One region of the Paenibacillus sp. FSL R10-2736 genome, then DNA from elsewhere that is predicted to be linked to it. Evidence: predicted binding sites of a transcription regulator. Region 1 holds the regulator's gene; the other holds the start of a gene.
What was found. Region 1 encodes LexA, which represses DNA repair genes until DNA is damaged. Its sites were predicted from a motif close to CGAACATATGTTCG; they were not measured.
Positions count from the first base shown of each region.

Region 2: NSQ73_RS06715 (ImmA/IrrE family metallo-endopeptidase) is a predicted target of LexA. The motif match lies at 1,570-1,583, and genes of this name have one in related genera.

Region 1 is NZ_JBBOBN010000001.1:3,029,538-3,035,487, reverse strand. It holds gene metH (methionine synthase) at 1-808, opposite strand, end outside; gene NSQ73_RS13105 (FixH family protein) at 987-1,409, opposite strand; gene NSQ73_RS13100 (HAD family hydrolase) at 1,636-2,421, opposite strand; gene NSQ73_RS13095 (hypothetical protein) at 2,455-2,982, opposite strand; gene NSQ73_RS13090 (DUF896 domain-containing protein) at 3,030-3,239, opposite strand; gene NSQ73_RS13085 (LysM peptidoglycan-binding domain-containing protein) at 3,350-3,763, opposite strand; gene lexA (transcriptional repressor LexA) at 3,960-4,586, shown strand; gene NSQ73_RS13075 (L,D-transpeptidase) at 4,781-5,119, shown strand; gene NSQ73_RS13070 (hypothetical protein) at 5,205-5,762, opposite strand.
Region 2 is NZ_JBBOBN010000001.1:1,553,341-1,559,290, forward strand. It holds gene NSQ73_RS06705 (hypothetical protein) at 55-258, shown strand; gene NSQ73_RS06710 (hypothetical protein) at 756-920, opposite strand; gene NSQ73_RS06715 (ImmA/IrrE family metallo-endopeptidase) at 1,008-1,550, opposite strand; gene NSQ73_RS06720 (YjfB family protein) at 1,694-1,870, opposite strand; gene NSQ73_RS06725 (hypothetical protein) at 2,040-2,195, shown strand; gene NSQ73_RS06730 (hypothetical protein) at 2,244-2,381, opposite strand; gene NSQ73_RS06735 (NucA/NucB deoxyribonuclease domain-containing protein) at 2,621-3,061, opposite strand; gene NSQ73_RS06740 (glycosyl hydrolase) at 3,289-4,764, shown strand; gene NSQ73_RS06745 (zinc ribbon domain-containing protein) at 4,780-5,277, opposite strand; gene NSQ73_RS06750 (hypothetical protein) at 5,476-5,950, shown strand, end outside.

The DNA.
Region 1 (5,950 bases):
AGCCGCCGGCAATGTTCAGCCAGCCCTTCTCGGCGAAGCCGGCCAGCTTGCGGGCAAGTGAATCCGGAGATTCATGGTAGTTGCCGTTCTCGTCCGGAAGCCCGGCATTCGGATAGCAGCTAACCGCTGCCGAAGAAATGGCCGACAGCGAACGGATATGATCGCGCATGAATTCCGGTCCTGTCGCACAGTTTAATCCGATAGAGATCGGCTTAAGATGCTCCAGCGAAATGTAGAAGGCCTCGATGTTCTGCCCCGCAAGCGTAGTCCCCATCGGTTCGATGGTACCTGAGATCATCACCGGCAGTGTAATTCCGCTTGTCTCGAAGGCATTGTGGATGCCTATACTTCCGGCCTTCACATTCAGCGTGTCTTGGGAAGTCTCCAGCAGCAGGGCATCTACCTTGCCATCGATCAACGCGACCGCCTGCTCCTCATAGCTGTCCACGAGCTCCTGAAACGTTACTCCTCCGGTTACGGAGAGTGTCTTGGTCGTCGGTCCCATTGCCCCAATAACGTACCTTGGGCGCTCAGGTGTATCATATTTATCTGCAGCATTACGCGCAAGTCTGGCAGCCTCAAGGTTAATCTCCCGGGCCCGCTGCGGGATATCATATTCTGCAAGCACCACAGAGGTGGCGCCGAATGTGTTAGTCTCAATCAGATCCGCACCGGCTTCCAGGTATTTCTCATGAATATCCTGAATCACCTCCGGCCGGGTAAGCACCAGCATTTCATTACAGCCATCCAGCTCATCCCCGCCGAAATCCTCGCCGGTAAGCGGCACCTGTTGAATCATCGTGCCCATGGCTCCGTCTAGTATTAATATGCGTTGCTGCAAGCTTTCTGCAAGTGTGAATTTGGCCACTTTCAATCCCCCCAGTAAAACATTAGAGTAAGTTTAGCAGAATAAAGGGAATTCGGAAAGCCTTCCTTTCCACCCTGCATTATTTGTATTGACAGTATAGCTACAGATCACAAACTCATCATGGCTGTACCGTGAGTTCTTTAGACGGCATAGAGTGCTGCGTCCGGGCAGTCACATGGGAAGTGACCGTATAGCTGCCGGCTTGCTCAAATGTACGTTCACTTATATAAGCTCCTTCTCCGTCACTTGCCCCTTTCAGCTGAGTGCTGTTGCCTGGCTCTGCATTATCTACAATTTCGAAGATCACTTCTTTGGCGTCCTCAACAACTTCTCCGTCCTGACTAATGACTGCTTTAAAAATCACCTTGTCGTTAACGGATACTTCTTCCGGACTCCAGCTTAGCTCTACCTTGATAGGCACCATTGAGGAATCAGCAGCTGCATGCATATACATATCCTCTTCATCATTCCCTGAACAGCCGGCAAGCGTCATACCCATGACAATGCAAATGAGACCTCTAAGTACCTTTGGCTTAATCATCTGGAGCCCTCCCGGTTCATCGATAGATTCATCTTCATGTTAACAGCGAAAGTCAGATTGCTTTCTTCCTTATTATACACATTTTATTCAACTTGTCGGAAATAAGCTTCGTTAACCGCCCTATCACATGAGAATAGTCATATACATGAACTACATTTGTCCAAATCCTCGCAGGTATATCAAAAAAGCCAATATCCTATAAGGATACCGGCTTCATCTAATTCAATTATAAGGAGTGTACCAATGGCAGAAGCTCCGAAAGATGGCTGATCTGATAATCCGGAGTAATATCCGGGTCAGGAGTCTTGGCCGTCCGGTTGATCCAGACCGTCGTTAGACCTGCAGCCAAACCTCCGAGAATATCAGTCGTAAGCTTATCTCCGACCATGACCCCCTGCTCAGGCGTAATATCCAGCAGTCCGAGGGCATGCTCGAAGATTGTCTTGTCCGGTTTCCCTTTACCGAAGCTTCCAGAAATGACAATATGGTCAAAATACGGAATAAGCTCAGGTACACCATCAAGCTTCTCCTGCTGGAGTGCAGGACAGCCATTCGTCAACAGCAGCAGCTTCACCTTGCCGCGCAGTTCATCCAGCACCTGAAGCGTCTCTTCATATATATAAGGACGGCTGCGGCGCTCAGCGGCGAACTTGGCCGCGAGGCGTGCCGCCAGCGCATCATCGTCCACTCCAAGAGAGGCAAGTCCGCGGCGCCAGGATTCGGTGCGGTAGGCCGGAGCAAGCTGTTCCAGTTGCCGGAATTCCGGCTGGTCTCCAGCTGTGAAGTTAGCCCATAGTGCCTCAAAAGGATTAATTCCGATCAGCTTCGTGAACGGAAAGGTCTCGTAAGACTCATAAAGCGCACGCGCTTCTCTACGCACCGCCTGTTCAAGCTCCTGCGGATCAACAGAATCCCCTGCAGCCTCAGAGGCGTAGCGGAATGCTTCTTCCACACTTCGATCATCCCATAGCAGTGTATCGTCAAGGTCAAATAGTACGGCGGTAATCGGCATTTCGTTTCCCACTCCCTATGCTGGTCTATCTTACTATTCGTGCACTACTTCAATGTTGTTGTTCTTGCCGAATTGTTCCAGGCGTGCAGCCATAGCGGCGGTGTCATACCGGTTGATCAGCTTGGAGAAAATCCACTGCTTACGCTTGCCTTTATACTTAATGGTAACTACACTGCGGGACAAGGTAATCTTCTCAATTTCAGCTGCAGGCAAAAAGCGTTCACGGTTGTATTTAATAGTAGACAGACGGGCACGTTCCACCTTAAGGAACGGACGGCGGAAGAATAACAGCGCGGCAAGCAGGAAGTACAGTACTACCCCCAGCCAGTTAGCCAGTATTCCGCTTCCTTTCGCTTCATCGATGGAACCGACTACCCAGAACATAATGCCAAGCAGCAGTAACACGACAGGGAATACAATATTGCGGCCTTTGAAAATATCGACGCTCTTTGCAGCAGCTTTAGAGCTCGCCCCATAGATCGTCTCTTTCCCCTGCTTCTTTCTTTGCTGATTGATTTGCTTGGTGTTGCGTTGAACCATTCTTTCCCAAGAACGGGCCATGTTAGTTCCCCCTAGTCATCCTGTATTATCTATGAAAAGGCCGCAGACTAAGCTTTACGTCCGTTGTTGCCTTCTTCATGCTCCGGATTATCCACAATCTCAATGGTATCAAGCTGGGCCCGGAAATTGCTGCGGATATTGCCCAGATAAATCTCGCGGAGTTTGGCGCGTTCTGCCAATTCTTCCTCATTCAGGCCGCTTTCCTTATGTTTGCGTGCCAATTCATTGATGCGTGCGACCAATTCGTCAATATTCAATACTTTCCCCTCCCCTATAAATTCATTCTAACTTTGCCATGAGAAAAAGAGCTTGTCAAGGTCTACCCCCTGAAAGCTCTCTTAGTCGAACACCAGTATGCTTCTATCGGTTAATATACCGGCACGGACAGTATATCTCCTGCCTTAATTCCGCTGTCCTTCAGACCATTTGACTTCTTGATCCCTTCTATATATACAGCAGTCCTCATATCATCCGGTTTATTCTTGAGGGCAATGCTCCACAAGGTGTCTCCGCGTTCAACTACGATCCGTTTCTCAGGCTTCATTAAAGTGACAGAACCAGCGAACACATTTCCGACTACTGTAAATCCGGAGATCGTGAGTAAAAGTATCAGAGATATCTTGATGAAGCTGACCTGGCGGAATATTGAGGTAAGTACAGACAGCAGGCGAAGGGTCTTGTCTCTGAATTGTGCCAATGGATTATAGGGTAATGGATTACCGGGAGCGGACACCTTGATATCCTCATTGTAGATACTATTGTAGGTACTGTATTTTAACATAAACATCATCCTCCAAACACTTGTTCTTACTTTCGAAAATAATATAACACGAACATGTGTTTTGATCAATAGTTTTTTCGAACAACTGTTCCCTTTATTTTTCAGGCTATAATTCTCACAATTTAGAACTTATGTTTGTACGAACGGCAGTTCTATGTTATAATTTTCCCAAACATAGTATATGGGGTTGATTCCGATGTCAAAGATTTCGAGTCGCCAGCTGGCGATCCTGGAATTTATACGTAACGAAGTCCGCAGCAAGGGTTATCCTCCGTCCGTTCGGGAAATTGGCGAAGCTGTTGGCCTGGCCTCCAGTTCTACAGTGCACGGTCATCTGGACCGGCTTGAGAAGAAAGGCCTGATCCGGCGCGATCCTACGAAGCCGCGTGCAATTGAACTGCTCGGCCAGGAAGATTCAGAGAATGTACATCAATTCGTCCAGACGGTTACCCGTATCCCTGTAATTGGTAAGGTTACTGCTGGTGTTCCTATTACTGCAACAGAGAATATTGAAGATTACTTCCCGCTTCCTACCCATTACGTAGGGGATAACAAGGTATTCATGCTTTCTGTACTCGGCGACAGCATGGTTGATGCCGGTATTATGAACGGTGATTATGTTATTGTCCGCCAACAGCAAACCGCTGACAATGGTGACATCGTTGTTGCGATGACCGAAGAAGATGAAGCAACCGTTAAGACCTTTTACAAAGAACGTGATCATATCCGGCTGCAGCCGGAGAACCCGGCTTACGAGCCTCTCCGCCTTAACCGCGTTACTATTTTGGGCAGAGTCATTGGATTATTCCGCGATATCCATTAATCTTTCTCCTCCATAATCAGGCTGCTCCGCATCACGCGAAGCAGCCTTTTTCCTCTTTAGATCCTGTTACGCTTGCCCAAAATGCCAAAAAACCAACATAGGAACATTTGTTCCTATGTTGGTTTTTTGGCATTTTTTACTCCGAACCGCTTTAGCTATCCGCACATATCCTGTTACAAAGGAGTGCTGATCCCATGCCCAACTATCGAATTATTGTCGACCTTTCACAGCGCATGCTTTATCTGCTTGATAATGACACCGTAACCAGAGGATTTCCTGTCGGCATTGGCCGGATGCTGACCGTCTCGCCGGTAGGCGAGTATACGATCATTAACAAGCAGCCCAACCCGGGCGGACCGTTCGGAGCCTTCTGGATGGGCCTGTCCAAGCCACATTATGGAATTCACGGAACCAATGACCCTTCCTCCATCGGCCACATGGTCTCCCACGGCTGTATCCGCATGTATAACCAGGATGTGGTCGCGTTGGCTGCTATCATTCCCATTGGCACCCGTGTAACCATCAGGGAGTAGCTACAGTCATGCAGCCGCCTATAAATTTCTATATCGAACACAAGAACCCCTCTGACGGGTTACGCCAAAGGGGTTCTTCACAGCATTATTGCACAGTTTGCTCATAACCAAGCTCGTCCAGAATATTTTCAGCCAGACTCCACTGTTCCGCAGGTGAGTCTTTGCTTTTTTTGGCGTAGACCAATGCACTCTTGGTAACTTTCTCGATCAGCCTGCGTCCCTGCTCTTTGGTGATGGACACTTCCAGCCCGGAGCGGCCCACCACCTCAGACAGACAAAAGAACGCAATCCGCATGGCGTAATTGTCTCTGCTGAGGAAATAGAACAGATGAGGCACGTTCTTGAGCAGACGGTCAACCCAGTTCGTAATCTCCCGAACCTGATAGACTTCCCGGCGATCCTGCTCATACCCATTGAATATAATTATGATTTTGCCCCGTAGCCGCTTCTTCTCATATTTCTTAAATTCACGCAAATAGCTCTCGAGCCGTCCCTTCTCCACATCTTCTCTGGAGACATTCAGCACGGTGGATCCGGCTGCATCCCATTTTGAACTTTCTTCCATCACCGGATCTGCGTTAACAGACAGTGTACTATCCTGTGTTTCCGGCAGTCCCAAACGCTGGCGTAATTGATCGTCCATTCTTCACACCTTCCTGTATCAAGCTCTTGTGCAGCTTGTTCACCATGTTATCCTGATATGTAGCTGTTCCTCAAGCCTTTTGCTCTTCATCGATCAATTATACTCTGAGCCTCCCACAGTCTCAATCGCACGCCAAAAAGACATCCGTAAGGATGTCTTTGAGTGGATTCATATCCCCTGACTACAGA
Region 2 (5,950 bases), 1.5 Mb from region 1:
CAGAATCATGATGAAACAATTAAAAATATATAACAAGAGGGGAGGGGGAATAGAGTGGCAATGAGCGAAGCAGAGGATAACAAAACTGAACTAGAGAAGCGGGTTGCTGCGCTGGAGAAACGGATTGCAATGATGGAGAACTATAATCCGCCCCCGCAGTCCACCAAAAAGGTAGTCTGGATCATGCTTGCGGTAATACTCGGAATCTTCCTGGCAATGGCGGGTATCGGGATTATCCAGTTTGTCAGCAGCGGCTAGTCGTTATTCTTGTCATTAATCAGCAGAGAAGTGCAGACCAGCGCTACAATAAGCATGATGCCCATTGCGATCATTTGAAAGATATTATTATAGGGATCTGAGAACGTTATGTATTCGAATACGACCTTGGATAGTAAATAGTAAAGAATACGCAATAGGCTTAGAAAGACTAGAGCGGCTACGATCCATTTCTTGATTGTGCTGATAGTGATAGAATCACTCCGTCCGCGGGGATATTAAATTGCAGTTACTCCCATTATTGTACAATATGGTAGTACAAGAGAAAACTGAAAATTGCAGTCCCCTGACCCTTTGCCCATAATCAGAACCTGCTCAGCCTGATTTAAGTTTGGTTTAAGCAACGGTGAGTATAGTGTATACATACCCCCTGATAGAAACCTTAGACCCTGCCGGATATTGGCGGGGTCACTTTTTTATAGGGTGAAAGGTTATGGACTGAGCTAGCTCTCTATATGCTGATTATTCTTCACGGAGGTTTAATCGTACTCCTTGGGTTCCTGCAGTAAGATGGAGAAGGTCTGCGTTTCGTGGTCCACTTCAATGGTCTCAATGCCGACAAAATCCGGAATTTCGGGATGAACTGCATCTACGCTGTAATCCGGATGGGTCAGCAGTAATTGAATGACTTTTATGGCTTCCATGTCGCTCCCCTTTACGGTTGAAATGTCACCATGCATAGAGGTACATCTGTTGTTCTTAGGTCTATGCCGGTATTATCCCCGCAGCGCTTAGCGAATATGTCTATGGATTAATTTTCTGTCTTCGTTTCTTTCCATTACGGCCATCAATTGCCCCTGGAAAATCCTCCGCTGGATCTGGTCAATCCGCTGCAGAGCCAGCTCAACAGGCACCTGAAAGGTACTGGAAAGCTCAGCCACGGCATCCTCGCGGAGCTCCGGCAGTATCCGTGCAGAAATCATGGAATAGGGCATGGCGGCATAGAGAATAAACCGCTCTGATTCATCCTCCTGCGCCTGCGTGAACTGTTCAGGCATAAGAGTATGCTTGCCGGCATGGCGGAGCAGATGACACAGCTCATGGAGGAACTCCAGCCGCTGCAGTTCGGGAGGGAGCCTGTTGTCGATAAACATGCTGTACATTCCTGCGCTGGCCTCAATGCTCTTGCTTCGGACATCCAGATAATGAATCCAGATATTCAGCCGTTCGGCTATGTATTCAATGGATATGTCGGACGGCTGGCGGACACCGATGCGCTGATATAAATCCTCTGTCCATTTCTCCAACGCAGTCATCTGATAATAGGATTGCATAATCAATCACCTCAATATAAGATCGTATGTTCGTATTAAAGGTCAAAAGAAAAGCCCTGAAGGGCTAAGCAATCAGCACACTCAATAGTCAGCAGCTGAATGGATATGGAACGGGTGTTCCTATGTATGTAAGCATAAAGCAATCAGGCGCGAATATCAAGTGTTTTTCCCAAGGTGGGGTGTGCGCCCTGACTCAGCATCTGGACCATATTCTGGGCATCCGTCTGTGCCTGATCTTTGGCAATACTCATGACCTGTAATCCCGCAGCCTGCAATAAAGACGACTGGTTCATGACAACCGATAGTGCAGCAATATCCATTTGTGTTCCTCCTCCAAGATTTTTTGAAGCAGCGCATCCACCTTTTATATCGACCGATTAGGGCTTGGCCGTTAGGTGAATGGCATTTCTTTGCCAATTGGCCCATGCCACCGGTTAGATTTCCACATATTCTGTGCTGTATTCAATATTCAAGAGGAGGAATTAAATTATGGGAGCAGAGTATGGTTGCGGTTGTGGAAATAACGTCGGTGGAGTTAATCAGGGTCCTCCGATTGTTCCGGTTGTAAGCCCTTGGACTTCGACTGGTGCGATTCTGGTTCTGTTCATTCTGCTGGTTATTATCACTAAAGCCTGTTTGTTCTAGAACGCTATTAAGCAAGTGCTGCCCTGTCTGGCCTGAGGCCGGATGGGGCTATTTCTTTTTTTTGCGTGCCGCCGGACCGATCTGGCGTTTGATTCTGCTTGTATGCTCATCCGTTTCAATGATATACAACTCCTTGACTGTACCTGCAAGTGCAAACCATTCCTGTAAGGCTTCAGCCTCGGACATAGGGCCGTACAGCCTTTTCCCCCGATAACAGATATAGAACACTCCCTGCTCTCCGTCTATGGAATAATATCCCACCCTATTTTACGCTTTATTTGGGTGAAATTGCATAAAGAACTGTCGTTCGCATAACAGGCATGCAAATGTCCTTATATGACGGAGAGGAGAGCGGCTAATATGCGATCTGTTTCTTATCAGCAATCATTTGCGGTAGCGGTAGCCGGAGCATTCAGGCATTCTGCCTATTTGAACATGAACTCTACGCGGGTACCGTCTGCGAAGTCCTCCAGCTGATTGCCGACCCAGCTTCCAGCTCCGCGGTTATCGCTGGGAGTTATGTATTCAATATCAGCGCCGGCTCCACCTTCCGCACACATCGCCATCGGCCATTCGTCGCGGTCATAACCTTTTTTGGTGGGTACGCCCTTCAGGGATTCCTTACGGTTCTCTTCGGCTTCATTCCGGTCAATCGTGCAGATGGGGGACTCCCCGTTCTCAATCGCTTCCTGAATATGTCTGGCGGTCTCCGGATAACGGTCAGACGGGAATTCCAGCCGGACAACCTCTGACTGGCCAGAAGACGGCGTCTGGGACGGAAGCTGACCGTTCTCCTCGAAGTAGTAAGCAGCCAGGCTGAGCAGAACAACAATAATGAGACTGGTGATGAATTTTTTGGCTTTCATATCTGCTCCTTAAAAGTTTTGTTAGCATAGCTTCCAATGATAAGCTCCGGCAAAACTCGCTTCGGAAGCATACGCTTAAGTTTGGTGGGCGCAGGAAGCCTACGCTCACAATAGTATAGCGTATGACTGCGGAATTGGAACAGACGTAATTCTTGTCTATCCGCCGTTCTGATGTTACATAATTCGCCATAAAATGTACAAACAGATGGAAAAGGATGGTGGAAGAAGTGGAACAGCGTGTACTCAGAGATCTGCTGGATTCCGCGTCAAGGCTGGTAGGCGATGCACAGTGGCAGGCTGCCTTCCGCAGTGTGCTGATGAGTCCTGCAGATGCAGAGCTGGCGCTACCGGCGCGTAAATTGCTGAACACCTTATACTGGCTGCAGGGACAAGGCGTGATCAGCGGACAGCATGATTATCTGGAGAGCCCGGATGAATTCAGCGTGAAGCTGAAGAATACCGGCGGGAGCTATGCGGGACTGCACGGCTATGAAATGGGACCCATCAGTAACCAGACGGAGCAGCAAATCAGCAGCCAGCGGCAGGGCGTCACGGACAGTGCGGTCCGCTGGCATCAGGCCGGGGGAATCGTGACGATGAGCTATCATGCCAATCTGCCGGGAACCGCTCCGGCCTGGGCGAATGTCTCGATGAGCCTCAGCGAAGCAGATTTCAACAAATATATTACTCCGGGAACCGTCCAATACACAGCAATGATTGCAGAGCTGGACAAAGTAGCCGTGTATCTCAAAAAGCTGAAGGATGCCGGTGTACCTGTGCTCTGGAGACCTTACCATGAGATGAACGGCGGTTGGTTCTGGTGGGGGCAGAAGTCTTCCTTCAGCACCCTCTGGGAGATTATGTTCGAGCGGTATACCGTATATCACAAGCTGCATAATCTGCTGTGGGTGTGGAGTCCGAATGCGAAAAACCAGTGGTGTGACGAACCTGCGAAATATTACCCGGGCAGCGGAAGAGTAGATGTGCTGGCCCTGGATATCTATGACGCGGACTTCAAGGGGAGCCATCATGACAGCCTCTGGGATCTGGGACGCGGCAAGCTGATCGCCATTGGCGAGAATGGGGAGCTTCCTCCGGCAGCCCTGCTGGCTGGTTCCCAGAACAAATGGAGCTACCAGATGACCTGGGGCAAGCTGCTGTATGAGAAGAACAGTGATGCGGTGATCAAAGCTTTTATGAAGGATAATTTCGTGTTCACGAGAGACGAATATGCAGCAAAGGCGGCAGCAATGGATCCATCACCGGGCGGCATTCCTAAGCCGGGCTTGTATGGCCAGTACTACAATAACATTACGCTCAGCGGTACGCCCGCCCTCACCCGGACAGATGCCAACATCAACTTCATCTGGAGACAGGCAGCCCCTGATCCGGCTATTGGTGCAGATTTGTTCTCGGTAAGATGGAGCGGCAGGCTAAGTGCGGTGTACAGTGAGACTTACACCATATATACTTCTTCGGATGATGGCATCCGGGTGTGGATCGACGGCAAGCTGATTATTGACAGCTGGATGAAGCAGAGCGGGCAGGAACGGCAAGGCAGTGTGAAGCTGATTGCGGGTAAGCTGCATGAGCTGAAGGTGGAGTATTACGAGAACCAGGGGGATGCGCGGGCCGTGCTGATGTGGGAGAGCCCCAGCCAGGTCAAAGGCGTAATTCCGGCAGGGGCTTTGTATCTTCCTTAACAGTAAGGTCTTAGGTCAGATTTGTTCGCGGTAGCTGATGTTGTTGGCGACTTTTTCGTTGCGGACGGCTTGTCGCAGCACGTCTTTTACGGTCTGAACCTTGCGGATTTTGCGGAAAGGAAGCTGCGGCGACGAGGCGTCATCCGAGAGGATAGTAAGCGTTCCAATGCCTAGAATACGATCAGGAATCGACTGCGTGACGGAAAAATCATTGACCCGCAGCAGCTCGATTTCTTCGACATCCTTGCCGATCAGTCCGCTCTTCACCATAATCCGCTGGGTTGTAATCGTGTATCTGGTGGTATTGAGTCCAATAAGCCCCTTGAGCCGGTCGGATATGCCCGCAGGCTTACCCTGCCACAGCTCGGTTTCTGTGCTTGTTCCGGAGACCCGGCCTGCCGCCGGACGGCGTGCTGCTGCCGGAGCGTTATTATCCTCTGTACCTGCTCCGCATTCTCCGCAGAATTTGGCACCTTGCTTATATTCCGCACCACAGGCTGTGCAATAAGGCATAACATATCTTCCTCTCGTATAACGGATAATTTGATTATAGTATAACAAGAATTCCCAGTCACTACCGGGTTCTTCTTGTGTTTCTTTCTGTGAATACGCTTTATCTCAGGAAAATGTTTCATCCCGGCCGATTTTACATTAATTTCATTTGCACTTAACAAAATTCGATATTATTCTGTTAAGTGGAGGGATATAAATATGAGACGATTTTTATTTGCAGGATTACTTATGATGGTTGTAGTCCTAAGTGCCTGCAGCAATGACAGCGCAGAACCTGCTTCGCAGGAAGTAGTGCAGGATACAGTTCAGAGCTTCTACAATGAAATGTCAAAATTCGATGAAATGGGTAAATCTTCGCTGGAAAATTTCAACACCACCTTAACTTCTTATTCAACAGGAGAGGCAACCGAGAAGGAGCTGCAGAAGGCCGTGGACGAGTTCCAGGATACAGCCTCCGATATTGCCGATCAGGTGAGTGATGTGAAGATTTCCAAGAGCCTGCCGGACACGATCCAGACGCTGCTCAGAGATTCAATTATTGCTTTTAAAAGTGCCTATTCCATTAAAGAGCAGGCCTCCAAAAGCGCGGTTTCTCCCGATGTAACTGCCGAGGAATTCAATGCAATGAACCAGCAGGCGGATGTAGCGATGCTGTACGGCATCTCCAAGCTGA